4 regions of the Synechococcus sp. RC10A2 genome follow, and region 1 is predicted to be linked to each of the others. Evidence: riboswitches for the same ligand, from Rfam matches in the RefSeq annotation. Region 1 holds a riboswitch; each other region holds the start of a gene.
What was found. A riboswitch is a leader RNA that binds a small molecule or an ion and turns the genes downstream of it on or off. The one in region 1 is predicted to bind cobalamin.
Positions count from the first base shown of each region.

Region 1 (5,827 bases):
CGTAGTGGCCCAGGTGAATATGCTCGCCCCAGTAGAACTCCAGGATCCCGTCTCGCGTCCATTCGTCGTAGGCGCGGGCTACCGATTCAGGAGAGCGGTACTTGCGGGCGGTCAACAGGTAGGCTCCCAATCCTATAGCTAGGAGCAGGACTAGGCCCCAAAAAACCCAGAGTGTTGGATTCATTAGAACTACCTTGAGATGGCTAGAGATGGCAATTGATGATTGTTGCTGCGGTGGCAACAGACACAGCGGGGATCCCTTCTGGCCTCCGTTGATCCAGCGGAGCAAAGCCCCACTCTCATCTTGCCCTATTTGCCAGCCGCAAGGCGGCCTAGGAGTGTCGTAGCCGCACGGTTGCCCGCGGAGGAGACGCTGGCCTGAGCAACCTTGCCGGGGGCTAGGTGGCCTGGAGCTCCTCCCTTAGACGCTGAGTGGCTGCCACCATGTTTTTCAGGGCAGGGATCACTTCCTCCCAGCGGCGGGTTTTTAGGCCGCAGTCGGGGTTGACCCAGGTTTGCTCTAGCGGCAAGTGGGCCACTCCCAGGCGCAGTTGCCGGAGAATCTGCTCGGTGTCGGGCACCGCCGGGCTGTGAACGTCGTAAACGCCGTTGCCTACCTGGTGGCGATAGCCGGCTTGGGCAATCTGCAGCAAGGTTTTGTTGCTGCTGCGGCTGTTTTCGATGGAGAGGACGTCGGCATCCAGACGCTCGATGTGCTCGATGATGTCCCCGAACTCCGAGTAGCACATGTGGGTGTGGATCTGGGTTTCGGGCTTGGCGCCAGCGGTAGTCAGGCGGAAGGCCTCCACCGCCCAACTTAAGTATTCTGGCCAGCGCTCTTTTTTCAAGGGCAGCCCCTCTCGCAGCGCTGGCTCGTCCACCTGCACCATCGCGGCTCCGGCAGCTTCCAAGTCGGCCACCTCTGCCCGCAGGGCCAGGGCAATTTGCAGGGCCTGCTCGCGACGGGAAACGTCAACGCGGGGGAAGGACCAGTTGAGCATGGTTACCGGCCCTGTCAGCATCCCCTTGACCGGCTTTTGAGTCAGAGATTGGGCCACCTTGAACTCCCGCACCGTCATGGGGCGAGGGCGAGACACGTCGCCGTAGAGAATGGGGGGACGCACGCAGCGGCTGCCATAGCTCTGCACCCAGCCGTGCTCGGTAAAGGCAAAGCCCTGCAGTTGTTGGGCGAAGTATTCCACCATGTCGGTGCGCTCGAACTCACCATGCACCAGCACATCCAGGCCAATTTCTTCTTGGATGCGGATGCACTTGGCAATTTCGGCGTCGATGGCAGCTTCGTATTCGGCCTGGGAGATCTCGCCCTTTTTGTACTTGACCCGCCACTGCCGGACTTCGGGGGTTTGGGGAAAAGAGCCGATGGTGGTGGTCGGCAGCGGTGGCAGCTTGACCTGCCGGCCTATACGCTGCTCGTAGGGAAGGGAGCGCTGGAAGTCCTGCGCCGTCAGGTTGGCCAAGGCCTGGCGCACTGTAGAGTTGGGGGGATTGAAGTCCTGGAAGGCCTGCCACTGCTGCTCCAGCTCCTGCTGCTGGGCGGCGGTGTCTTCGCCGTTGAGGGTGCGGGCCAGCAGAACCACCTCGGCCAGCTTCTGCTCGGCAAAGCTGAGAACATTGCGCAAAGGCTCTGGCAGGTGGGTTTCCAGAGCAGCGTCGTGGGGCACAAATTGGAGCGAGCAAGAAGGCTGCACCCGCAGGTTGGGGGCTAGGGCTTGCAGCTCTTGCAGAGTGGCCAGAACGGCTTTGGGCTGGATCTGCCAGACGTTGCGCCCGTCCACTACCCCCGCCCCCAGGATCTTGTCGGCGGGGAAGCCGTGGGCTCTGACCAGTTCCAGGTTGTGGCCGCGGGTGAAGTCGAGGCTGAGGCCAGCTACCGGAAGCTCCACCGCCCAGGGGTAAGTCTCCCCCAAGTCGTCAAAGTAGGTAACCAGGTGGAGAGGGATCCCCACGCTTGCAAGCCAGCGGTAGGTCTGCTCCACCGCTTCCTGAAGACTTTTGCCTTCGCTGGTCACCAAGATGGGCTCATGGACTTGCACTTCCCGGATCCCCAGGCGCTGCAGCTCCTGCAAGAGTTCTCTGTAGAGAGGAAGCAGCTTCTCCAGATCCCCCCGCAACTCGCCAGAGCGCTGGCTTAGAGCAAGAAGGGTAACCGGACTGAGGAGGACGGGGCTGGTGCGGTTTCCTAGGATCCCTTGCGCCCGTCGCACCGTGGCCAGGAAGTCGTCGAAATGGGCCTGAGGGATCGCGTCGGCCTCAATTTCCGGCACCAAGTAGTGGTAGTTGGTGTCAAACCACTTGGTCATTTCCAAGGCCGGCAGCCCCTCCTGCCCCCGCGCCATGGCAAAGTAGCGCTCCAGGCCTGATAAGCTCTGAAACCGGGAGGGAATCAGCCCCAGCCAGGTGGCCCAGTCCAAAACGTGGTCGTAGAGGGTTTGATCTCCTACGGCAATGTGGTCGAGGTTGGCCTGTCGCTGGGTTCGCCAGGCCTGACTCTCCAGATCCTGCAGCGTCGCCAACAAGGCTTCCGCCTCCAGGGTGCCGCCCCAAAAGGCCTCCAGGGCTTTCTTCAGCTCGCGGCGCTTGCCCATGCGGGCATAGCCTAGGGTTTGAGTTTCAATGGCCATAAGGTACCTTGTCCTGAATCGAATTCGGTAATTGAGGTTGCCGCCAGTTGTCATCCAACCTAGGCAGCAAGAGATGGCCGCCGACATGCCTATCGGTGGCATCCCGGCAGAAGGTTTTCCCTAGGCCAGGAAACCTGCCGGAGCTGTCAAGGCGTTCCTTCACCCTGGCGGCTTGCCCACTCTGCACAGGGGGATGCCCAGAGGACTCTTTTGTGCAACCAAAGCGAGCAACCGTCCTCCTAGCTGCCCCTGAGCTAACTGCTCAGCTCTCTTGTCCGCGCTTTTGACTGAGTGCCTACGATCCGAGAGCGTCGAAAATCCGTAAGCAGGCCGATGAAAAAACTTCGAGACGGGAACGGGCTAACGTCAAAATGGGGAGCATATCTGTACCTCGCAGATATGGTGAACTGTGGAAAAACCGCCGGCGGGCATTCTGACTTGCTCAGTTTTGGAGGGGCTGGCTTGCGTCTCAAGGCCTCTTGCAACAACGAACTAGGGATCCCAAGTCCAAAACCGGCTCACAGCTGCGGGACAGCGGCAGATTCTCACTGCACTTTCCCCGTTGCCTCTGACGGCTGATCCCCGTCAGAACCGACAGTAGACTTTATCCTATCACTGGTTTTAGCGGGACTGGGCGGATTTGAACCGCCGACCTAGCGCTTAGGAGGCGCTTGCTCTATCCAGGCTGAGCTACAGCCCCAGGTCAGGTACCTCACTGATACTAGCAGAGAGGCTAGGGGGTATCGCCGCAAGGCTGCCGAGCAATAGCGTTCTTATGGAATTGCTGGAACAAAGGCTTTGCTTTCTGACACAAAACCCAACGCGGCGGCTCACCCCAGTAGTACTCTTTTTTCCAAATGGGCAAGCGCTCCTTGATTGCATCAATGATGTAACGTGCTCCAGCAAAAGCGGCGCCGCGATGTTCAGCTGTAGCACCAACCCAAACCGCAATATCACCAATTGCAAGATGACCCTGGCGGTGACAGGCAACAGCACCGCAGAGGCCAAACTTGGCGTGGGCTTCTCGGAGGATCTTCTCGCCCTCCTTCTGGGCAAGGATCTCGTAGACTTCGTACTCCAAGCTGAGAACAGGTTTGCCCTGGCTGTGGTTGCGTACCCAGCCCTCGAAGGTTACTAAGGCACCCGCTGTGTTATTGACGAGCAAACGACTGAGTTCAGCTGGCTGGATGGTGCTATCCACAATTAGAAAACGCAGCATTTAGCCCCCACAAACTGGTGGAATGAAAACTGCCAAGGCACCTTCATCTATCGGCCTAGTCAAGTCACAGAACTCATGATTGACAGCAACCTTAACGTCCTCCGCTGCTAGCGAAAATCCATACTTTGCTTGCAGCTGCTGATAGAGCTCTAGGTAGTTTGCTGCACTGGTTTGCAGCACTTCGCTGCTCCGCTGAGCCTGTTCCCGCAGCACTGCTACATATTGAATTGTTACGGTCTTACTTAGGACAGATTGAGTTACCATGGCTGCAACTACCCCAAACTGATTGGAAAGTGGCATACTCCTCGGCGGTATTGACGTTCATGAGCTCGACCTCATGGTTGGGGGTAACTAGGGTGCAGGGCTGCCTGCTGAGGATTTCCACAGGGCAGTACACCCCTTCCGCGTAAGCCCTTTCTAGTACCGCTGCAGCTTGAGGAGTATAGATGGCGCAAAGAGCTTCCGGGAAGCCGCGCTCGGGGTTAACATAGCAAGTCGCGATTGTTTCGGCTTGGTAGTGATCCAGCAGCTTTTGGATTGTTTCTGACCGAAGGTTCAGTAGATCACAGGCAACAACCAACCAGTTAGCTTCAGGATGAGTATTCAAGGCAGTCAATAGGCCACTGATCGGGCCAACGCTTTCTACTAGATCTGGTAGTGTGGGCAAGAGCTCTAGAGCTGTGCCCGACCACTGACCGGCACGCGCTGACAAGTAAACCTGCTGGCAGTAGGGCTGCAGCAGTTCATAGAGATAGGCGGCGTGGGGTTTGCCAAAAGGGTTCAGCAGCGCTTTATCGCGACCCATGCGCTTGCTACGTCCCCCTGTGAGCACCAAGCCATAGAGGGGACGTTCCAGGAGGGCGTTTTTGCCGCCGGACTTAGTTACTAGGCGGGTCTCCTGGATGCAGATATGGGGCGACACCGACTTGCACATGTCATAGATTGTCAGCGCTGCTGTTGCCGCACCACAGAGAGCTTCCATTTCAACCCCTGTCTTAGCGCTGGTCTTGACAGTGCAGTGGATGGTTACAAGCAAGTGATCATCAATTGTGATATCAAAGGTGCAGTCTTCAACAGGGATCTGATGACAAAAGGGGATCAGTTGGTCAGTTCTTTTAACAGCCATTGTACCGGCAATGGTTGCTGTCTGAAATACCGGTCCTTTTTTCAGGTGGATATCTTGGCCAACAACATAGGATCTGAGAGCAGGTGGCAGTTGAACTCTTGCCCGTGCTGTGGCCGTTCGCAAAGACACCGATTTGTGGCTAATATCTACCATATGCGGATGGCCTTGAGCATTAAGATGGGCCCATGTACGATCAGCTTTGTCCATAGAGCTAGCCCCCTAAGCCGTACATTGGGTGTGAGACCTGCTCAACCCGGCGCAGTGGTTTCATCCCCAAAAGCTGCTGGTAAATTTGCTGACGTTGGCCTGGTGTTTTGTCTCGAACCGAGAGACCCTCCTCACTAAATAGGCAGGCAAAGAGACGACCATCAGCTGTCAAGCGCCACCGGGAACAGCTGCTGCAGAAGGGCTGAGACTCAGAGGCAATAAATCCAACTTTAACATTCTCGTCGATTGTAAAGTAAAACGCTGTCGAATCAGGTGCCGCTGGAAGGGGGGTTAGAGTATAGCGTTCTTGCAGACGGGCAATGCACTCTTGTGCTGAAACGTAGTGTTCTTCATAGAGAGAGTTGGCATAGCCGACCCGCATCAGCTCCAGAAAGCGAACTGTCACGCCTGTCTTGCGGGCAAACTCAACGAAATCAAATAGCTCGCAATCGTTGATCCCCCGCATTACAACCGTATTGACTTTGAGGCTAAATCCCCGGGCAATACCCTCCTGGATATTACGGAGAATATCCGCCAGGCAGTCGCGACGGGCAATTGCAGCTTGGGTGGAGGGCTGTAGGCTATCGAGGCTGACATTAAGGTTGAGAACATTGGCAGCCTTGAGAACGTCCC
Region 1 covers NZ_JANSHP010000076.1:16,402-22,228, forward strand. Annotated here, with positions in the region: gene NW848_RS10875 (methyltransferase domain-containing protein) at 1-184, opposite strand, end outside; gene metE (5-methyltetrahydropteroyltriglutamate--homocysteine S-methyltransferase) at 399-2,642, opposite strand; cobalamin riboswitch at 3,048-3,253, opposite strand; tRNA gene NW848_RS10885 (tRNA-Arg) at 3,268-3,342, opposite strand; gene NW848_RS10890 (molybdopterin synthase catalytic subunit) at 3,376-3,861, opposite strand; gene NW848_RS10895 (MoaD/ThiS family protein) at 3,862-4,161, opposite strand; gene moaC (cyclic pyranopterin monophosphate synthase MoaC) at 4,100-5,194, opposite strand; gene moaA (GTP 3',8-cyclase MoaA) at 5,199-5,827, opposite strand, start outside.

Region 2 (5,827 bases), on a different contig from region 1:
ACAACCTCTTCCAAGAGACCGGCTTTGGCCTCACCATCGACCAGCGCTCGGCGCCGATTGTGCGCAACAACCGCATCCTGCAAAACCGCACCGGCATTGTGGTCGGCGGCAGCGCCCGTCCCATCCTGCGCAACAATCTCATTGCCCGCAACCTGGAGACTGGCCTGACAGCTATCACCACCGCCCAGCCAGATTTGGGCACGGCTTCGGATCCGGGCAACAACATTTTTGAGGGCAACGGCCAGTACGACATCCTCAACGCCACCCGCAGTCTGCGCCTCAACGCCAACGGCAACCAACTGGCAGGCAAAACCAAAGGGGAACTGGATCTGGCCGGCCAGACCACGGTGGCTGCGCTGCCCAGCAACGCCCCGCCACCCATTGCGGCAGGCGGCTTGACGCTGCCCACAACTCCGCAGGCCGAGCCTCCGGCTCCCAGCAGGGATCCCCAGCCGGCGGCGGCCTCTCCCACCTTGCCGGTGGTGACGGTGCCCCAATCGACTGCCCCCGTTCCCCCTCCTGCAGCGGGATCGGGAGGGCGCATTTTGCCCAGTGCCCCCCCTCAGCCGGCAGGCGCTCAACCCCAGGAGTTTGTTGCCGTCCCCTTCACCCCCGATGGCTCCACCACGCCTGCCCAACCGGTTGAGCCTGCTCCTGCCACTCCCGTCCGCCAGCAATCTGTGGCTCCTCTCACGGATATTACTACCCTCCTGCCACCCCCGGCTCGCCGACAAGCGGGCAGCAGCCCAACAACCCCCCCTGTTCCCGTTGCCGCGGCTCCAGAACCGGCGGTAGCCCCAGCAGAGTCGGCCACCCGCTTTCGTGTGCTGGTGACCCCCAAGGGCAGCGACGATTTGCAGCGGCTGCGGCAGCTCGTCCCCGAAGCGGTGGAGACCGTGTTCAACGGCAGGAGGGTGCTGCAGGCCGGCCTCTACGACAGCCGCAGCCAGGCCCAGTCAGTCTTGGATCGGCTGTTGGACGCCGGCTTTGACGCGGTGGCGGAGATGATCTTCCGTTGACCTCACTGCCCAGGGATCCCCCCCGGCAGGATAGGAACTCCCCAGCAGGGAATGTATGATGCCTAGCACGGCTTTTTCCAGAGCAATGGGGAGGAAAGCCGTGCCGTCAGGTTGTCCTGGGGATCAGCCAGGGCAAGCAATGGGGAAAGTCCGGTGCAAATCCGGCGCTGTGCCGCAACTGTGATGGGCTGAGGCCCTCAGTCAGGATGCCCGCCTGCGGCTTTGGCTCAAAGCTTAGCCCTTCCGCGTCGCACGGAAGCAGGAGCAACCGGATGAAAGTAACTGTATGTCTCAGCCTTGGGCTGGGGATCTTGAGTTTGGGGATCCCGGCCTGGGGGCAGGCAATCTTGGATACCGGCCTCAGCGCCGAGATTTTGAATCAACCCGTCACCACCCCGTTTCGCCGTCCCGGCCTGCTGCGAGAGTCTTCCCGCCCAGTCTATGTCATCACCCGCCAGCAGATGCGCCAGCAAGGGGCAAGGACGGTGCAGGAAGCCCTGCGCTACTTGCCCGGGATCCTCAGCGATGGCACAGCGGGAACTCAGTTGGGAGCTCTTAGCTCTCAATTCATGCGAGGGGCGCGAACGGCGCAGGTATTGGTGCTCTTGGATGGCCGCCCTCTCAACGATCTGGGTTTTTTCGGGGGGTTTGACCTCTCGCAAATCACCACCGATGTCGTCGAGCGAATTGAAGTCTCCCCCGGCGGCGGCTCTACCCTGTACGGCTCAGACGCCGTTGGCGGCGTGATCAACATCGTCACGGTGGAGCCGCAGCCAGAAACGGAGACGGTGCTGGAAGCGGCGGTCGGCAGCTACGGTCTCAATGAGCAAGGGATCCAAAGTCGCGGCCAAGCCCAGGATCTGGGCTGGGTGCTCAGCTATCGCCGTCTGCAAAGTAACAACGACTTTCCCTTTGCCATTGAGCGGCTGGGCAAGTCAGGCAGGCGGGAAAACTCGGCGGTGGAGTACCACAACTTGCAGGCCAAGCTCACCTGGCAACTGGCCGAAGATCAAGTCCTAACAGCCAACGCCCTCTACCTCAACAAAGCCTTTCGCGTGCCCGGCAGTGTAGAGTTTCCCTCTCCCGACGCAGAGCAAAACACCAACGATCTGCTGCTGGATCTCAGTTGGCTGTGGACTCAGGAAACAGGATCCCTGCAGGCAAGAGTCTTTTTGGACGATCTCAACTACCGCTTCAGCGCTCCGCAAAGCCAGGGATCCCGCGACGTCATCTTGCGCAATGGCTGGGGATCCCAGCTTCAATATGCTTGGCAGGCCGGCGAAAACCTAGAGGGAGTTTTGGGGGCAGATTATCGCTCTATCTCAGCCCGCAATACGACTTTTTCTTTTGCCAGGGGTTCTGCCAATATCAACTACGACGATACGGTTAACCAGGGGGCCCTGTTTGCCCGCCTGGACTACAGCCCGGATCCCCAGTTCCACCTCGACCTGGGCATCCGTCAGGACTTCAGCAGTTTGGCCAACGGCTCGGCCACCTCGCCGGCTGTGGGGATCCGGTGGGCAGTTGCCGAGGGAACTACCTTGAGGGCCAGCTACGCCGGCAGCTTTCGCACCCCCTTGATCTCGGAATTGTTCTTTCGGCTGCGCGGCTTTTTTGAAGTGGATGGCAACCCCAATCTCCGCCCAGAGCGAGGGGAAAGCTTTGACATTGGCTTAGATCAAGCCTTGGGAGATTTTGGCCTGCTGCGCTTAACTTTTGCCCACAACCGCATCCGCGATGGCATCACCTTTGTCAGCCTTGGGCCGCGCCGGGGAACCTATGAAAATATCGGGCTGGTCGAATATACCGGCCTGGAAGCGGCTTTAGATTTGCGTTTGGGGGAAAACTGGACGCTTTTTGCCAACTACACCCTCAATGATCCCATCATCCGCGCTGCCCTTAACCCGGCCACAGTTGGCAAAGAGCTAGCCTTTGTAGGAGCCGATAGCTTCAATCTAGGCCTAAGCTACCGCCACGAGCAGGGCTGGTACGGCTCGATTTTGGTCCATCACATTGGGAGCTTTTTTACCAACAATGCCAATACGGAATCCCTGCCAGGCTACACCACCGTGGCTCTGCGCGGCGGGATCCCGTTGGCTGAGGCCCTGAGCCTAGAGTTGGGGATCGACAACCTGCTGGATGAGCAGTATGAAGTTTTCCCCGGCTATCCCGGAGTTGGCCGCACGCTGAGGGTGAACTTGCGGGGGCAATTTTAGCGATATCCCAGGCTGTTTTTAACTCTCCGGCTGACCACTTTTAGCGAGAACTTTCCAAGTTGATTGTCTGCTTTACGGTTTAGTTTGGATGCAACTTATGGCGATCTCAACCAACTCTCTATCTCCTAACTTTTCTCCATCGACAACTTCGGCTCAAGCTGAGGCCGAACATTACCTCTGGATCTGCACCACCTGCGGATCTCGCTGGGTGAACGGCCAAAAAGAAGGGACTAGCAAAGGAGAAATGCTCCTGGCCGCCTTGCAATCGCAAGTGCTCAATTCCCAATTGCACCTGAAGCCAGTTGCCTGTATGAGCGGCTGCAGCCATGCCTGCGTGATTGCCCTAGCAGCCCCGGGGAAGATGACCTATGTCTTTGGCGATCTCGATCCAAAAGATGTAGAGCCAATCTTACAAACGGCGGAGCTGTATTTGACAAAGCCCGATGGGATCCTGCCCTGGGCAGAGCGCCCCATCAAAAAGGGGGTGATTGCCCGCATTCCGCCAATCCAATAGGAGCAACCTATGGCCGCTTTCAGTCCCTGGATCACGCCCTTAAACCAGACTTGGCAAGAGGTTTCCCCCACCGGCTGGACAACCGTTTACGAAGGGATCCCGGCTCACATCGACTGTCTTGGGCCATTGCTCTATGAGCTCTTTCAGGAGCGCTGGGCCGAGATCCAAGTGGGCCAGGTGGTGGAGGGAGGAGTGCTGGAGGCGGCCTTCAAGGATCCCCCTGCTCTCTGTGTGCTCTACGACGGCTATTTGACCGTGGCCACCGAAACTTGGCATTTGCACCTGTGTCTAGAAGAGCACCAGGGCGGCCCCTACAGCAGAACTCCACCTGAGCTGCGCCGCAAAAGATTGGTCGGCCGCGCCGCCCTCTATCGCCGCCTCAATCCGCAGGGCCAGCCTCGCCAATGGGGGATCCAATTTTGGAACGGAGCAGAGGAATCGCTGCTGCAGATCTTTTTGCCCAGTCCCTTTTTGGGGCCAGGAGAAGACTACCTGCCCGAAGGCAAAGCCGACTATCAGAAGCTCTCCCTTTATGAACGCCTGCGGGCCATTTACGTCGAGGGAAAAGAGCGGATCCCGTATGAAGATAACCCCCTCAAGCGGCCCTATTTGGCGGTTTGCCGTTCCAGCCGCTGCTATCCTTCTCGCCACTATCAGCCCGTTGTGGAAGCTCTGCAATCGGCCCTGCGGGAAGCCAATTTGGATATTCAGGTCATTACTTCCGGATGCCTAGAAGTCTGTCAACAAGGGCCGGTGGTTTTTTACTCCGGAGATCGCACCTGGTACAAGCGGGTTACCCCCCAAGTAGCGCGGCAAATTGTCCAGGAGCATCTGCTAAAGAACTGCCCCTTGAAAGCTCACCTTTTTCCTGGAGATTAGCCTATGGTTAGCCTACAAGCTCTTGTCCAGTCCATCCCCAAGCCTCGCCGCGGGATCCCAGAAGTAATTTGGATCCAAGCCAGCCGAGATCTAGCCCAAGGTCGATTTTGGCCCAGCCTATTTACCACCATCGGCTGCCTGAGCAACATTGCCTATACCTGCACGCTTCCTTTTGTAACTGTTGGCATCATCGCGGGCACCACGTTAACTCGCCAAAGGGCAATTATTAGCGCTTCGATGATTTGGCTGGCCAACCAAATCTTTGGCTACACCTGGCACAACTATCCCCGTACACCTGATTCTTTTGCTTGGGGGTTGGTCTTGGGGATCGGCACGGTGGGGGTCGCTTTTGCTGCCGGCTACCGACCTCTGTTTTCTCAGTCCAAACCTATTAGGCCAAGGCAATTGCTGCTGAACTATCTTTGGATCCCAGCCATGCTGATCCTAGGGTTCCTTGCTTTTGAAGGGCTGATCTTGGCAGCCGGCCTGGTTCTGGGCGGAACGGAGGGCTTGACCCTGCCCATCTTGGCCAAGATCTGGCTGGACAACTGGCTGTGGACGGGATTTTGGCTTGGGATCCACGCGCTGCTGGCGTGGGACAGAGGACGCCGGTTGTGGTGGGAGAGGGGAAACTTCGCTGATCTGGAGCATCCCTAAGGGAGATCCAGGCCACAATGGGGGTGACCTGTGCCAGAAGGGATCCCTTTGCAGCCTGCTCAACTCGATTGTGGCGGGAGCGCTTTCCGCCTGTCTCTCCTTTCTCCTTGCCAGCGTCTGCTGCTGTTTAGCGGCAAGGGGGGCGTAGGCAAAACCACCCTCACCTGTGCCCTGGCCCGTCACCTGGCCCAGGCGCAACCAGAGCGCCGTCTGCTGCTCCTGTCCACCGATCCGGCCCACTCCCTGGGGGATGTGCTGGGGATCCCGGTGGCCGACGTTCCCCAGCCCCTGCCGGATTGGCCCAACTTGCAGGTGCGGGCTCTCCAGGCCGAGGTGTTGCTGCAGGATTTCAAGCAGACCTACGGCCCGGCTCTGGAGCTGATTGCCGAGCGGGGCAGTTGGCTGGCCAAGGAAGATCTCCTGCCCCTTTGGGATCTGGACTGGCCGGGGGTGGACGAGCTGATGGCCATCTTAGAGGTCAACCGGCTGCTGGCGGGCCAAGAGGTGGATACAGTTATCCTGGATACCGCCCCCACCGGCCA
Region 2 covers NZ_JANSHP010000114.1:12,489-18,315, reverse strand. Annotated here, with positions in the region: gene NW848_RS15635 (DUF1565 domain-containing protein) at 1-1,019, shown strand, start outside; cobalamin riboswitch at 1,111-1,252, shown strand; gene NW848_RS15630 (TonB-dependent receptor) at 1,292-3,235, shown strand; gene NW848_RS15625 (DUF1636 domain-containing protein) at 3,333-3,749, shown strand; gene NW848_RS15620 ((2Fe-2S) ferredoxin domain-containing protein) at 3,759-4,628, shown strand; gene NW848_RS15615 (hypothetical protein) at 4,632-5,285, shown strand; gene NW848_RS15610 (ArsA family ATPase) at 5,316-5,827, shown strand, end outside.
Region 2: it holds a riboswitch for cobalamin, as region 1 does, so the genes downstream of both, NW848_RS15630 (TonB-dependent receptor) here and metE (5-methyltetrahydropteroyltriglutamate--homocysteine S-methyltransferase) in region 1, are expected to answer to the same signal.

Region 3 (5,827 bases), on a different contig from region 1:
ATCAAATGCCTGCCGATCGGAGGGGCATATCACGATGTCGATGTTCTTCTTGTAGGCGTAAATGGCATGGTACACGGTAAAGAGACAGCGCTGGTTGTTCTCAATGGTCTCGTAGAGGCTCATCGGGAACCGCTCGTCGTAGTCCTGAATGTATTGCATGACGGCGAGCCCGATTTGCTTCATGTTGTTGGTACACTGGGTCTGCCGCGCCTTCTCGCGCGCCTGCGCAAACACAGGGAACAGAATCGCCGCGAGAATCGCGATAATCGCAATCACGACCAGCAACTCAATCAGGGTAAAGCCATGTCGTCTCATAGTGTCTTTTAGATTCGCCGAGAGCTTGTTTTGTTCCTGCCGTGTATGGTGTGGGTTTTTTTACTGGTCATTACCTACTTGCAGGCGTAGGCGTGGCGACTTCGGCGACCGCACGATCCACGGTCAGCGGCTTGTAGTACGGATTGCGCCACACCAGCTTCAACGCGCAGTTCAGCGACTCGTCGTCGCCCTCTAAGTAGTCCACGACGCCGTATTCGGGCATAAAACTCAGTCCCTCGTAGAACACCTGATAAGGATCGTGCAAGGTGTTCACATAGACATCGAGCAGGCGACGCTTGGTGGCACGATCCAGCGCCTCGGGAGTATAACCCTGTGCCTCGACCCACTTGCGGAATCGCGGCAACCTGCCGAAGATAACCGTCTGATACACATGGGAGCGGATAAAGAGCCGCCGATTGGCGATAAACAGCGCGCGCGCTGCCTCCTGCTTCTTCGAAGCAACACTGACCGCATAGAGATACTCGCCCAGCGGCGTGTGCGTGCTGCAAGTGCCACCGCCCGTGTCGTGATACCAGTTCTCGCGAATCTGACGCGCATGCAGGTAGATGACCATGCTGTAGCCGTACACGCGCCCGTCATACTCGGCGACCAGGAAGCCCTCTGAGTGATGGCGCAACCACGCTTCAAAATACTCGCGCGTCAGCGCCGCGTTGCCAAACAACTGGTCCAGTTCCTCAATCCGATCCAAATCGGCGTGATCCGCCTGCCGTATCGTGAATAAACCTACAGGAATCATGACTGACCTCCTTCGGAAAAATTTCAAGAGGGTTACTCTGTGCGTGGCGGGACGAGCCGGAAATGTCCTTTCGTCGGCAACTACTCGCTGAAATTGCGCTTGCCTATAATATACCCCAATTCGCGTCGAATCGAGCGACGAAAACGCCCAATACTGTGCGATCTGCTGGTGTGTGAAGGGGATTCGGGTGGAATAACCTATGCTTTTCCCCTTCACGCCCTCGTTGGTGAAAAAGTGGGCTATAATAGGGTGGGTGAGCGCACGATGGAAGCGCACTGTGAATATCTATCGACAGATGACTTGGTGCTGCGGGCGCAGCAAGGGGACGAGCGCGCGGCGGAGCAGGTGCTGGCGCTGTTCCGCCCGCTGGCGCAGAACCTCGCAGGGCGGTTCTATATGCCCAGTTGTGATCCCGAAGATGTGTATCAGGTCGCTTTGATTGGTCTGTGGCGCGCGGTGCAGTGTTTTGACCCCCAGCGTAAGGCGGGGTTTGCGGCGTTCGCGCGGGTGTGCATTCGTCGACAGATTCTGTCGGAGCTAAAGCGTGCGCAGCGATGGGCAGCGCCAATCGTGAGCCTTTCGGAAGAGGGGGATGGACGCTCGTGGCTGGAGCAGGTGCCTGACCCGCGCCAGAACCTGTATGAGCAGCTGAGTGAGCGGGAGACAGCGCAACGGCGGCGCGAGTTCCTGGCGACGCGCCTCAGCCCGCTGGAAGCGCAAGTGGTCGCCTTGTATCGGCAGCACCTTACCTACCGAGAGATTGCAGCGCGAATCGGATGCTCGCCGAAAGCGGTGGACAACGCGCTGGCTCGAATCAAGCGCAAGGCGTACCGCCACACTTGCGAAAGCCGCTGAACCGCGCCTACTCACGAATCGCCCACACGACGCGCATTATCCCCGCGTAGTCGCAGACGATTCGTGGCTGCCGAAAGCCCCACGCGGGCAGCCGTTCGGCTAACAGGGGAGCCAGGCGCGGGCTGGTTTCGAATGCAAGGAGACCGCCCGCGCGCAACGCACACCGCGCGCCCCGCGCAATGCGGCGGTAGGGGCGCAACGGGTCATCGGCAGGCGTCAGCAGTGCGCTCTTCGGCTCGTAGCGCGTGATTTCGGGCTGCAGCGCGTCCCACTCGTCGGGCAGCACATAGGGCGGGTTGCTCAGCACCGCGTCCACAGAGCCTGCGCGCAGTCCATGCAGCCAGTCGCTTTGGATTAGCAGCAGGCGCGATTCCAGCCCCAGTCTCCGCCGATTCGCCTGCGCCCAGCGGAGCGCGCGGCGGCTACGCTCAATGCCGATGCCCAGCCAGTGCGGCGCGTGCATCAGGCAGGCAAGCGCGATTGTGCCCGTGCCTGCGCCTGCATCTACGAGGATTGGTGAGCAAGCGACCCCCTCCTTGAGGTTCCCCCTGCTTGCAGGGGGAACCGAGTCGGGCTGGTTCCCCTCGCGAAGCGGGGGGAACCTTAAGGAGGGGGGTAGATTAGCCGCCCATCCCAAAAACACCTCCACCAGCAACTCCGTTTCGGGGCGTGGGATAAGTGCGCCGCGCCCGACCATAAGTTCCAGCCCGTAAAACCACACGCGGCGCGTGATGTACGCCAGCGGCTCACGCGCTGCGCGGCGGCGTACCCAGCTATGCAGTCGCCGCGCGTGCCGCGCTGAAAGGAGCGCGTCAGGATGTGCTATTAGCTGCGCACGCTCCCAGCCGAGGCACGCTGCGACCAACGCCTGCGCCTCGCGCAGCGGCTCTGGTAGCCCTACCGCCTGCAACTGCGCCCCCGCCCACTCGAGGGCTTCGCGAACCGTCATCGGAGTCGGTATAATACCTGCGCTTTCGGCAAACGAGTTCGCGGCGGCTGAATGCACGGGAAGTCGGTGCAAATCCGACGCTGACGCGCAGCGGTAACTGGGGACGAACGCGACATATTGCCACTGGCTTCGGCTGGGAAGGCGTCGTTAGTAGGATGATCCAGAAGCCCGAAGACCGATTCAGCCGTATCTCGCTCGTTTCGCCTCGCGGGTTGGGCGAAAGAGCGCGCGCACGCATGTGCCTGCGGCTGGAGGCGTCCAGCTGGCAGCAACTGCGGCGCAAGCCTTCGTCCCGACCACAGAGCGCAACGCTTATGTGGAGGGATGAAATGATGCAACAGACACGGTACGCGAGCCGCGCACGCGGCTTCACACTGATTGAGCTGTTGGTCGTGATAGCGATCATCGCCATTCTGGCGGCGATCTTGTTCCCCGTGTTTGCCCAAGCGCGCGAGAAAGCGCGTCAGACCGCGTGTTTGAGCAACTTGCGCCAAATCGGAACTGCAGGCTTGATGTACGCCCAAGACTACGACGAGCGGCTGTTCCCGATTGCCTACGACGACTGGTCGCACTACTGGTGGGGCTATGTCGACCGCCAGAACCAGCGGCTGGACACGCAGCGCAGTTTCCTGTATCCGTACATGCGCAACACGGAGATTCAGGCGTGCCCGTCGTTCCGCGAGAGCCGCGCCTACCAGTACGGGCTTTTGGGCTACGGCTACAACTATGTCTATCTTAGCCCGATGCGCCCCCCGAACTACACGCCGATCGCGGTTGCGCTGGCGCAGATTAACAGCCCTGTCGAGACCGCGTGGCTGGCGGATGTGGCGCAGTGGCGCACTTGGGGCGCAGGTGCGCCTGTATTCGAAGGCACGGGCTTCCTCGAACCGCCCTCCTACAATAACCCCACCTTCCACGGGCGGCACAATCAGATGGGGGTCGTGCTGTGGTGCGACGGGCACGCGAAGGTGTTCAAGCCCGTGCTGCGCACAGAAGCCGCCTACGAGCCGCACCGTCGCTACAACTTAGGCAACATCGACCGCGATGGCAACCCCCAGACCGACGAGCTGATGGGCTTGGAGTAACGGCTACTCCAGTTCCCAGCGGTCGTTGCGGCGTGTGAGTGTCAGTAGTGTCGCGCCCTTGCAGAACGGGGGCGCATGGCTGAGCCACACGCCGCCCACTTGCTCTGGGGTCTCGGTCGGCGTGTGGGAATGCCCGCCGAGAATCACATCCAGTTCGGGGCACGCCTCTGCTAGCAGGCGGTCGTGCTGGACGCCAAGGTGCGTGAGCGCAATCAACAGGTCGGTTTCGGGGCGCAGGTGTTGTACCCACTGGCGCGCGGTCTCCAGCGGCGGGTCGAACAGGTACGCGCTGAGCGCGGCGACCTTCATGCGTGGGGTGATCATCGGCACGGTCAGCCCCAGCACAGCGACGCGTACGCCACGATGCTCCGTGCGCCAGACAGGTTGCACAGGCATCGGCGCGTCGGGATACTTGGGGCGCAGGTTGGCGCACAGCAGCGGGCAGGGCGCGCCCTGCGTCTTCGCCCGAAAGCCTGCCGTCGTTAGGTGGAACTCGCGGTTGCCGATGGTCATCGCGTTGTAGCCCGCCGCGCGCATCCAGTCCCACGCTGCTTCGGGACGCAACGGCACAGCGACATTCCCCGCGCGGATGGCGTCGCCCGAATCGAGCAGAAGCGCGTCATGCTGGGCTTTCAGGGCGCGCAGGTGGCTCACGAACGCCTCGTTCCAGCGGTTGTGGGCGTCGCTGGTGTGCAGCAGCGCGAGTCTCATCGGCAAGCGTCCATCCACTCCCGCACGACGGCGACGGGGTTGTCGGCGCGCATCAGCGTCTCGCCCACCAGCAGCGCGTCGACGCCCGCTGCGTGCAGTCGCTGCACATCGTCGGCGGTCTCTATCCCACTCTCGCTCACACGCGTGATCCCCTCGGGGAAGTAGCGCAGCAGGCGCAGAGTGGTGTCCAGCGACACTTCGAACGTGCGCAGGTCGCGGTTGTTGACGCCAATCAGCGTCGCGCCCGACTCGACGGCGGTCTCCAACTCCCACTCGTCATGCACTTCCACGAGGGCGTCCATCCCCAGCGATTCGGCGAGGGCGCGCAGGTCGTGCAGTTGCGCAGGGTCAGGCACAGCAGCGACAATCAGCAGAATCGCATCTGCGCCCAGCACGCGGCTCTCGTAGACTTGGTACGCATCAATCAGGAAATCCTTACGCAAGGCAGGCAGGGGAACCTGCTCGCGGACGCGGGGTAGGTATTCGGGCTTGCCCTGAAAGTAGGGTTCGTCGGTCAATATGCTTAGCGCGTCCGCGCCTGCTTCGTGATACTGCGCCGCAATCTGCAGCGGGTCGAAATCTTCGCGAATGACGCCCTTGCTGGGCGAGGCGCGCTTGAGTTCGGCAATCAGCGCGAGGGGGTTCGGGGTACGGCGCAGCGCATCGTGGAACCCGCGCGTGGGGGGAGCGTCTGCAAGGCGCGCCTTCAGTTCCGCGAGGGGTGTCGTGCGCCGACGGGCGTCCACCTCCTCGCGTTTGGTTTCCAGAATGCGGTGCAAGATGCTCACTGCGCGAAGCGTTTCGCCGCATGCGAGGGGATTCCTGCTGGGAATGCTGCTGCCGTGCTGTGTTCGGCGCTGGATGTTTGCCCGGAGGTGTTTTGCACGAGTCTGCGTTTTAATCGCAGACTCTGCGATTAAAACGCAGACTCTGCGTTTTCTCTGCATTTTCCGCGTTTGCCATCTCATAGCGGACGCTGCGTCCTTTTCCGACAGATTTAAGTTGACCTTGTTTGACCATTTTCTGTAAAACATAGAACGCCTGATGCTCTTTCACTTGGCACAAGCCCGCCGCCTCCCGTCGGGTGATTCGTCCGTGTGCGCGTACATACTGCAGAATCATCTGCTCCCACTGGACGGGTTCGAAACCGCGTTG
Region 3 covers NZ_JANSHP010000097.1:24,809-30,635, forward strand. Annotated here, with positions in the region: gene NW848_RS13220 (DUF1559 domain-containing protein) at 1-315, opposite strand, end outside; gene NW848_RS13225 (hypothetical protein) at 386-952, opposite strand; gene NW848_RS13230 (sigma-70 family RNA polymerase sigma factor) at 1,337-1,927, shown strand; gene prmC (peptide chain release factor N(5)-glutamine methyltransferase) at 1,935-2,876, opposite strand; cobalamin riboswitch at 2,932-3,054, shown strand; gene NW848_RS13240 (type II secretion system protein) at 3,206-3,961, shown strand; gene NW848_RS13245 (metallophosphoesterase) at 3,965-4,672, opposite strand; gene trpC (indole-3-glycerol phosphate synthase TrpC) at 4,669-5,460, opposite strand; gene NW848_RS13255 (ATP-binding protein) at 5,570-5,827, opposite strand, start outside.
Region 3: it holds a riboswitch for cobalamin, as region 1 does, so the genes downstream of both, NW848_RS13240 (type II secretion system protein) here and metE (5-methyltetrahydropteroyltriglutamate--homocysteine S-methyltransferase) in region 1, are expected to answer to the same signal.

Region 4 (5,827 bases), on a different contig from region 1:
GCTAAAGCTCATTGCCGAGGTGGGGATCGTCGGTATGCCCAATGCGGGCAAATCCACCCTGATCTCGGTGGTCTCGTCCGCCCGGCCCAAGATCGCCGATTACCCCTTCACCACCCTGCAGCCCAATTTGGGAGTGGTGCCCCATCCTGCCGGGGATGGGGTGGTGTTTGCCGACATTCCCGGACTGATCGAGGGGGCACACCGAGGGGTGGGGTTGGGCCACGACTTTTTGCGCCATGTGGAGCGCACGCGGGTGTTGATCCACCTGGTGGACGGCACAGCAGCAGATCCCGTCAGGGATTACCAAATCATTCAGCAGGAGCTGCGCGCCTACGGCCACGGGCTAAGCGACAAGCCGCAGATTGTGGTTTTGAACAAGATCGATGCCCTTGAGCCCCAGGAGGTGAGCGAGCGCACCCAGCGGCTGTCAATGGCTGCCGGTGCCCCGGTATCGGCCATCTCGGCGGTTGCCAGGCAGGGGCTGGAGCCCTTGTTGCAGCGGGTGTGGCAGTGCCTGGGCCGGGATCCGGATCTCCATCGACCCGCGGCGGCTAGCAAAATCCAGCCAGTTCGGGGGCAGGAGAATCTTAGAATAGGAGTGCCCCTGCCTTCCCAAAACTCAGAGATGAGCGGCTATGTATATCTCGGCGGAGGATCTGCCCCCCGATTTGCGCCAGATCAAGTTGGCCATTGAGCAGGCGGCCCAGGCGAGGGCGGGAGCTTGTGTGGAGCTGTTGATGCTCCTGCGGTTGTTGGAGGATCTGCACCGCACGATTTTGGAGGGGGCCTTCCGAGAGTCTTTGCCCAACACCCGGCAAGAGCTCTATCGGGTGCTTCAGGATTTGGAGGAAGCAGGCGACTGGCCCTATTTGCCTCGTCTGCATATTCAAGCGCTGATGCAACGGCTAAAAGATTGGCCGCAGGGATCCCTGTCGGTGCCGCCTACCCCTCGTTCTGGGGGAGTTGCGGAAGTGGTGGAAAGCCCTAGCCGCTCCGAGTCTTGAGGTTTTGCTTTTTTCTCCCGAATGGCCGAGTATTTTAAGCTCCATCCACAGCATCCCCAGGCCCGTTCCATCCAACGGATTGCAGCCGCTCTGCGGGAAGGGGCGGTCATGCTTTACCCCACCGATACGGTCTATGCCATTGGCTGCGATGTCACCCACAAGCAGGCGGTGGAGCGGGTAAGGCGTCTCAAGCGGCTTTCCAACGACAAGCCCCTCACCTTTTTGTGCCCTTCGCTTTCCCAAATTGCCCAGTATGCCCAAGTGAGCGATCCCGCCTATCGGCTGATGCGGCGGCTGATCCCGGGCCCGTTTACGTTTTTGCTGCCGGCCACCAAGCTGGTGCCCAAGTTGGTCATGGATCCCAAGCGGAAAACCACCGGCATCCGCGTGCCCGATTCGGCCATCTGTCAGGCGCTGTTGGCCGAGCTGGGCAATCCCATCGTCTCCACCTCGGCCAAGCTGGGCGGGGATCCCGTCGGCTCTTTGGAGGTGGGTTTTGACTCTGCTGGGGATTGGGAAGAGGGGGGAATCTTTACCGCCGAGGAAATGCGACAGTTGGAGAAACAGGTGGATTTGGTGCTGGATGACGAGGCTCCCTATCGGGCCCAGGTCTCGACGGTGATCGATCTCACGGGGCCGGAGCCGCTGCTGGTGCGGGCCGGCTTGGGGTACGAGCAGGTGGCGGATCTAATAAATCTAAATCTGAAGCCGGTGGAAGCGGAGGGTTGAGGGCAGAGGGATCCCGTGTTCTCTAGAATAGGGCCGGTGCCTGTGGAGTGTGCCCATGCCTGAGTCTTTGGCTGAGCAAAAGCTGGCCCTGTTGCGCCTGCTGGAGGGGGCTGACCGAGGCCGGAAGGTTTCCCCTGACCAGAAAGCCCAGATCTTGTCTCACATTGCTGCTTTGGAGGCGCTCAACCCCACCCCCAGGCCAACCTCTGTTCCTGAACAGTTGGAGGGGAACTGGCTTACCCTATTTACCACCAGCACAGACCTGCTGCGGCTGGCCCAGTTGCCCCTTCTGACCACCGGCGAGATCTACCAGTGCATTCGGGCCAAAGCTGGGCGGGTCTTTAACGTGGCGGAGATCCAGGGATCCGGCTGGCTGCAGGCTTGGCTGCCCCGGGGAGTTGTGGCGGTGGCGGCCCGCTTCTACCCAGAGTCGGAATGCCGGGTCAGGGTCATTTTCGAGCGCTTGGTGCTCGGATCCCAGGCCTTGATGAGCTACGAGATCGAGAGTTTTCTCGATTTGCTCGAGCGGGCTCCGGAGCGGATCCCGGCTATTCAAATCGATATCCGCCGCCGCGAGCCAACGGGTTGGCTGGATATCACCTATTTGGATGAAGACTTGCGGCTGGGTCGGGGCAGCGAGGGGAGTGTATTTGTTCTAAAGCGGGTCGGCTAGTCGGAGGATCCAGAGGACTCCGTTTCCGCCCTTTCGTGAGATGGGTTTTGGGTTAGGGTGGAGCTTATTTCCTGGAGAACTTGCAAGGCGCGGTAGGACTCTCGCAAAGTTTGCAGCTCCTGTTGAGTTTGCTCCAGTTGCCGGGCTTTTTGCTCCTGTAAGAAGCGCAGCCTTTGATTTTCGGACGCCGTGCGACGCAGAACGTGCTTGAGTTTCTGCTTCTGCTGCTGAAGCCGAGTCCGCCTCACCTCCAACTGCTGCAGTTGGATTTCTTGGAGTTCCAGTTCTATTTTCAGAGTGGCGACCTGCATCTGGAGTTGGCGAAGTTTTTGGTTGAGCTCTGGCTCTGGTGTGGGTTTTGCCGACTCAGGGCTTGGGGAAGAAGGTGATGACAATTCTTGTAGGGGCTGCAACTGTTGGGCCTTGGCCTGCGAAGCTTGATCCTGGTGCTGCTCGCCCTGCAGTCTTACTTGAGTGTGTTCGCTTACTTCGGTTTCAGTTTCCGTCTGCTGCTCAGCTTGATCAAGAATTTGTCGATCGCGGATCTGGGTTCGAGGATCCTCGTCAACCGACTGCAAAGGGAGAGAATCCTCCTCGGGTTGCCGAGGGTTGCCGCCATAATCGGCGGGATCAAAGGGAGACAGAGCCGCTACCAGCGAGGCCCGAAAATCAGTCCAGGAGCCCGACTGCAGACCCATCTGAACCACCCGCCAGGCCCCATAGGAGGCCCCAATTGCAGCCAGGAGCCCAGGGATCCCGGCCAAGGACAGGGAAACCTTGGGCAGGGTCGGCAGGATCTGATCCAGCAGGCCCACCACCAACGCGAAGACAAAGATCCCGCTCCCCGCGGCAGCGGCACCTGAGACCCAAGAGGAGCGGGAGAACATCATCGTTTCTGTTTTTTCGCTAGCAGAACCACCGGAGCAGGAGAACCAGAGGTCAGGTTCACAGATCGCCTGCCTGCATCTCAGTTTATCCCGCCGGCAGCCTCTGTTTCTCGCTTAGGGCACTTGCCAAGCCCGCTGGTGGTAGCTCTGCAATTCGGCCCAGGGATCCGCTGCTGCTGCGGGGGTATGGCCGTGGTTGTGGTGATGGTGAGAGTGATGGTGATGGGATCCGTGCCCATGGGAGTCATGGTCATGGTGATGAGTATGCCCCGCTCCCAGCTCTGCGCTCACCGCCAGGCGAAACTTGCAGAGGTGGCAGTTCATCAGGGTTTGGCCCTGGAGAGCTTCCTGCTCCAGTTGCTGCAGGCTGTGCAGCACCGCGTCCACAAGGCCCAATTCCGGCAGCATCAGCCAGTCGATCTCGGGGTATTGGCGTCGCCGTTCTTGCACCGCCGCCTCGATTTTTTTCACCAGCACCCCTGTAAAGAGAAAATAGGGCAGCACAACCACCCGGCGCGGCTGCCAAGAGAGGGCCCGCTCCAATCCCACGGGCAGGCGGGGATGGGTAATGCCGATAAAGCAAGTTTCCACAGCGGCAAACCCAGATCCTTCCCAAAGCAGCCGAGCCAGTTTACAGGCTTCGGCATTGGCCTCGGGATCGCTGGAGCCGCGACCCACAAACAGGAGCACGGTTTCTGCTTCTGGGATCCGCTGCGGTTGGGCGGCCATCAAAGCGGCCAATCGGTCTCGCAGCAGTTGCAGGATCTCGATGCGGATCCCCAACGGCCCACCGTAATGAATGCGCAACTGGGGATAGAGGGCCTGCAGGCGATCCAGTTCCATCGTCACATCGAACTTGTTGTGGCGCGCCCCAAAAAGCAGCAGCGGCAGGGCCACGATCTCCTGCCACCCTTGGGCCAAGCATTGTTCCACCCCCTGGGCAATACTGGGCTGGGCTAGCTCCAAAAAGCAGGAGATCACCGGCCGATGGGGGGTGAGGGATTGATAAACTTGGGCCAGCTCCAGAAAGGCTTGCTGCCCTTCAGGGTCACGGGATCCATGGCCGATGAGCAACAGGGGCAAGGCAGGAGAAGAAAACTGCCCAACCGCACGGGGAGGGGAAAAACTGAGGACATCCAACACAAAAAACTCCGTTCCTTGTGAATCGCAAGGGGTACAGGACAACGGCAGGTGGGTGTTCTGGCTGAGGGAGGGATCCCATCACAGTTGCGTCACAGTGGCGGACTTGCACCGCACTTTCCCCAGTCTGCCTGAGCCTTTTAGGTTAGCTTGCCGCTTGTCGTTCACCAAGCCCCCTGGGGGGGATGTCCTTGTCTGCCAGAAGATAGCCCTGAGGCATGAGCGGTACGGCAGACTCATGCTCAAAGGGCAGCAAAACTGTTGCCGCGCTAATCCCCCTTGCCCCTGGGAGAGGGCCTAACGCCGGCCTGCCGGTCTGTGGGCTCGAAAGTGTCGCAGGCGCAGGGCATTGGCGACCACCGAAACGGAACTCAGGGCCATGGCTGCCCCCGCCAGCATGGGGTTGAGCAGCCAACCGGTGAAGGGGTAGAGCGCCCCGGCGGCAATCGGGATCCCGAGCGTGTTGTAGATAAAGGCGAAGAAGAGGTTCTGGCGGATGTTGTTGAGGGTGGCCCGGCTGAGTTGAATGGCTGTGGCGACTCCCCGCAGATCCCCCGACATGAGGGTAATATCGCTGGCGGCCATCGCCACATCCGTACCTGTACCAATGGCGATCCCCACATCAGCTTCTGCCAGAGCCGGAGCATCGTTAATGCCATCTCCCACCATCGCCACCCGCCGTCGCGGTTGTCTTAGGCTGCGTATGTAAGCTGCCTTCTGATCCGGACGGACTTGGGCAATTACCCGCTGAATGCCTGCTTGCCGAGCAACCGCTTGGGCCGTAGTGGGGTTATCCCCGGTTAGCAGGATCACCTCTAGACCCATCTGTTGCAGCTGTTGCACTGCCTCAGGAGAGGTGGGTTTGAGCGGATCGGCAATGGCCAACAGCCCCACCAGACTCTGGGATTGCGCTACGCCGATCACCGTTTTGCCCTGGCTTTCCCAATTCTGAACCCGCTCTGACCAAGAGGGATCCCAGGGGATCCCCATCTCCTGTAGCCAGCTCAGCCGACCGATGCGAATCCACTGATCTTCCACCCAAGCTTCTGCCCCACTGCCTACCCTTGCCTGAAAGTGCCAGGCAGGAGGGATCACAATTTTTTCGGCTTCGGCTTTCTGCACCACCGCCTGGGCCAAAGGATGTTCCGAGTGCCGCTCCACTGCCGCTGCCAGGCGCAACACCGTCAGGGGAGAGGAGCCATTAGCCCAAATATCGGTGACAGTGGGACGACCTTCGGTCAGGGTGCCGGTTTTGTCCAAGACCACCGTGCGCAAGTCGTGGGCCAATTCCAGGCTGTCGGCACTTTTCACCAGGATCCCCAATTCCGCCCCTCGTCCCACGGCCACCAGGATCGAGGTGGGGGTCGCCAACCCCAGCGCGCAAGGGCAGGCGA
Region 4 covers NZ_JANSHP010000064.1:16,421-22,247, reverse strand. Annotated here, with positions in the region: gene obgE (GTPase ObgE) at 1-694, shown strand, start outside; gene NW848_RS08205 (hypothetical protein) at 636-1,004, shown strand; gene NW848_RS08200 (L-threonylcarbamoyladenylate synthase) at 1,026-1,733, shown strand; gene NW848_RS08195 (PAP/fibrillin family protein) at 1,789-2,406, shown strand; gene NW848_RS08190 (hypothetical protein) at 2,403-3,296, opposite strand; gene NW848_RS08185 (sirohydrochlorin chelatase) at 3,408-4,436, opposite strand; cobalamin riboswitch at 4,466-4,602, opposite strand; gene NW848_RS08180 (heavy metal translocating P-type ATPase) at 4,731-5,827, opposite strand, start outside.
Region 4: it holds a riboswitch for cobalamin, as region 1 does, so the genes downstream of both, NW848_RS08185 (sirohydrochlorin chelatase) here and metE (5-methyltetrahydropteroyltriglutamate--homocysteine S-methyltransferase) in region 1, are expected to answer to the same signal.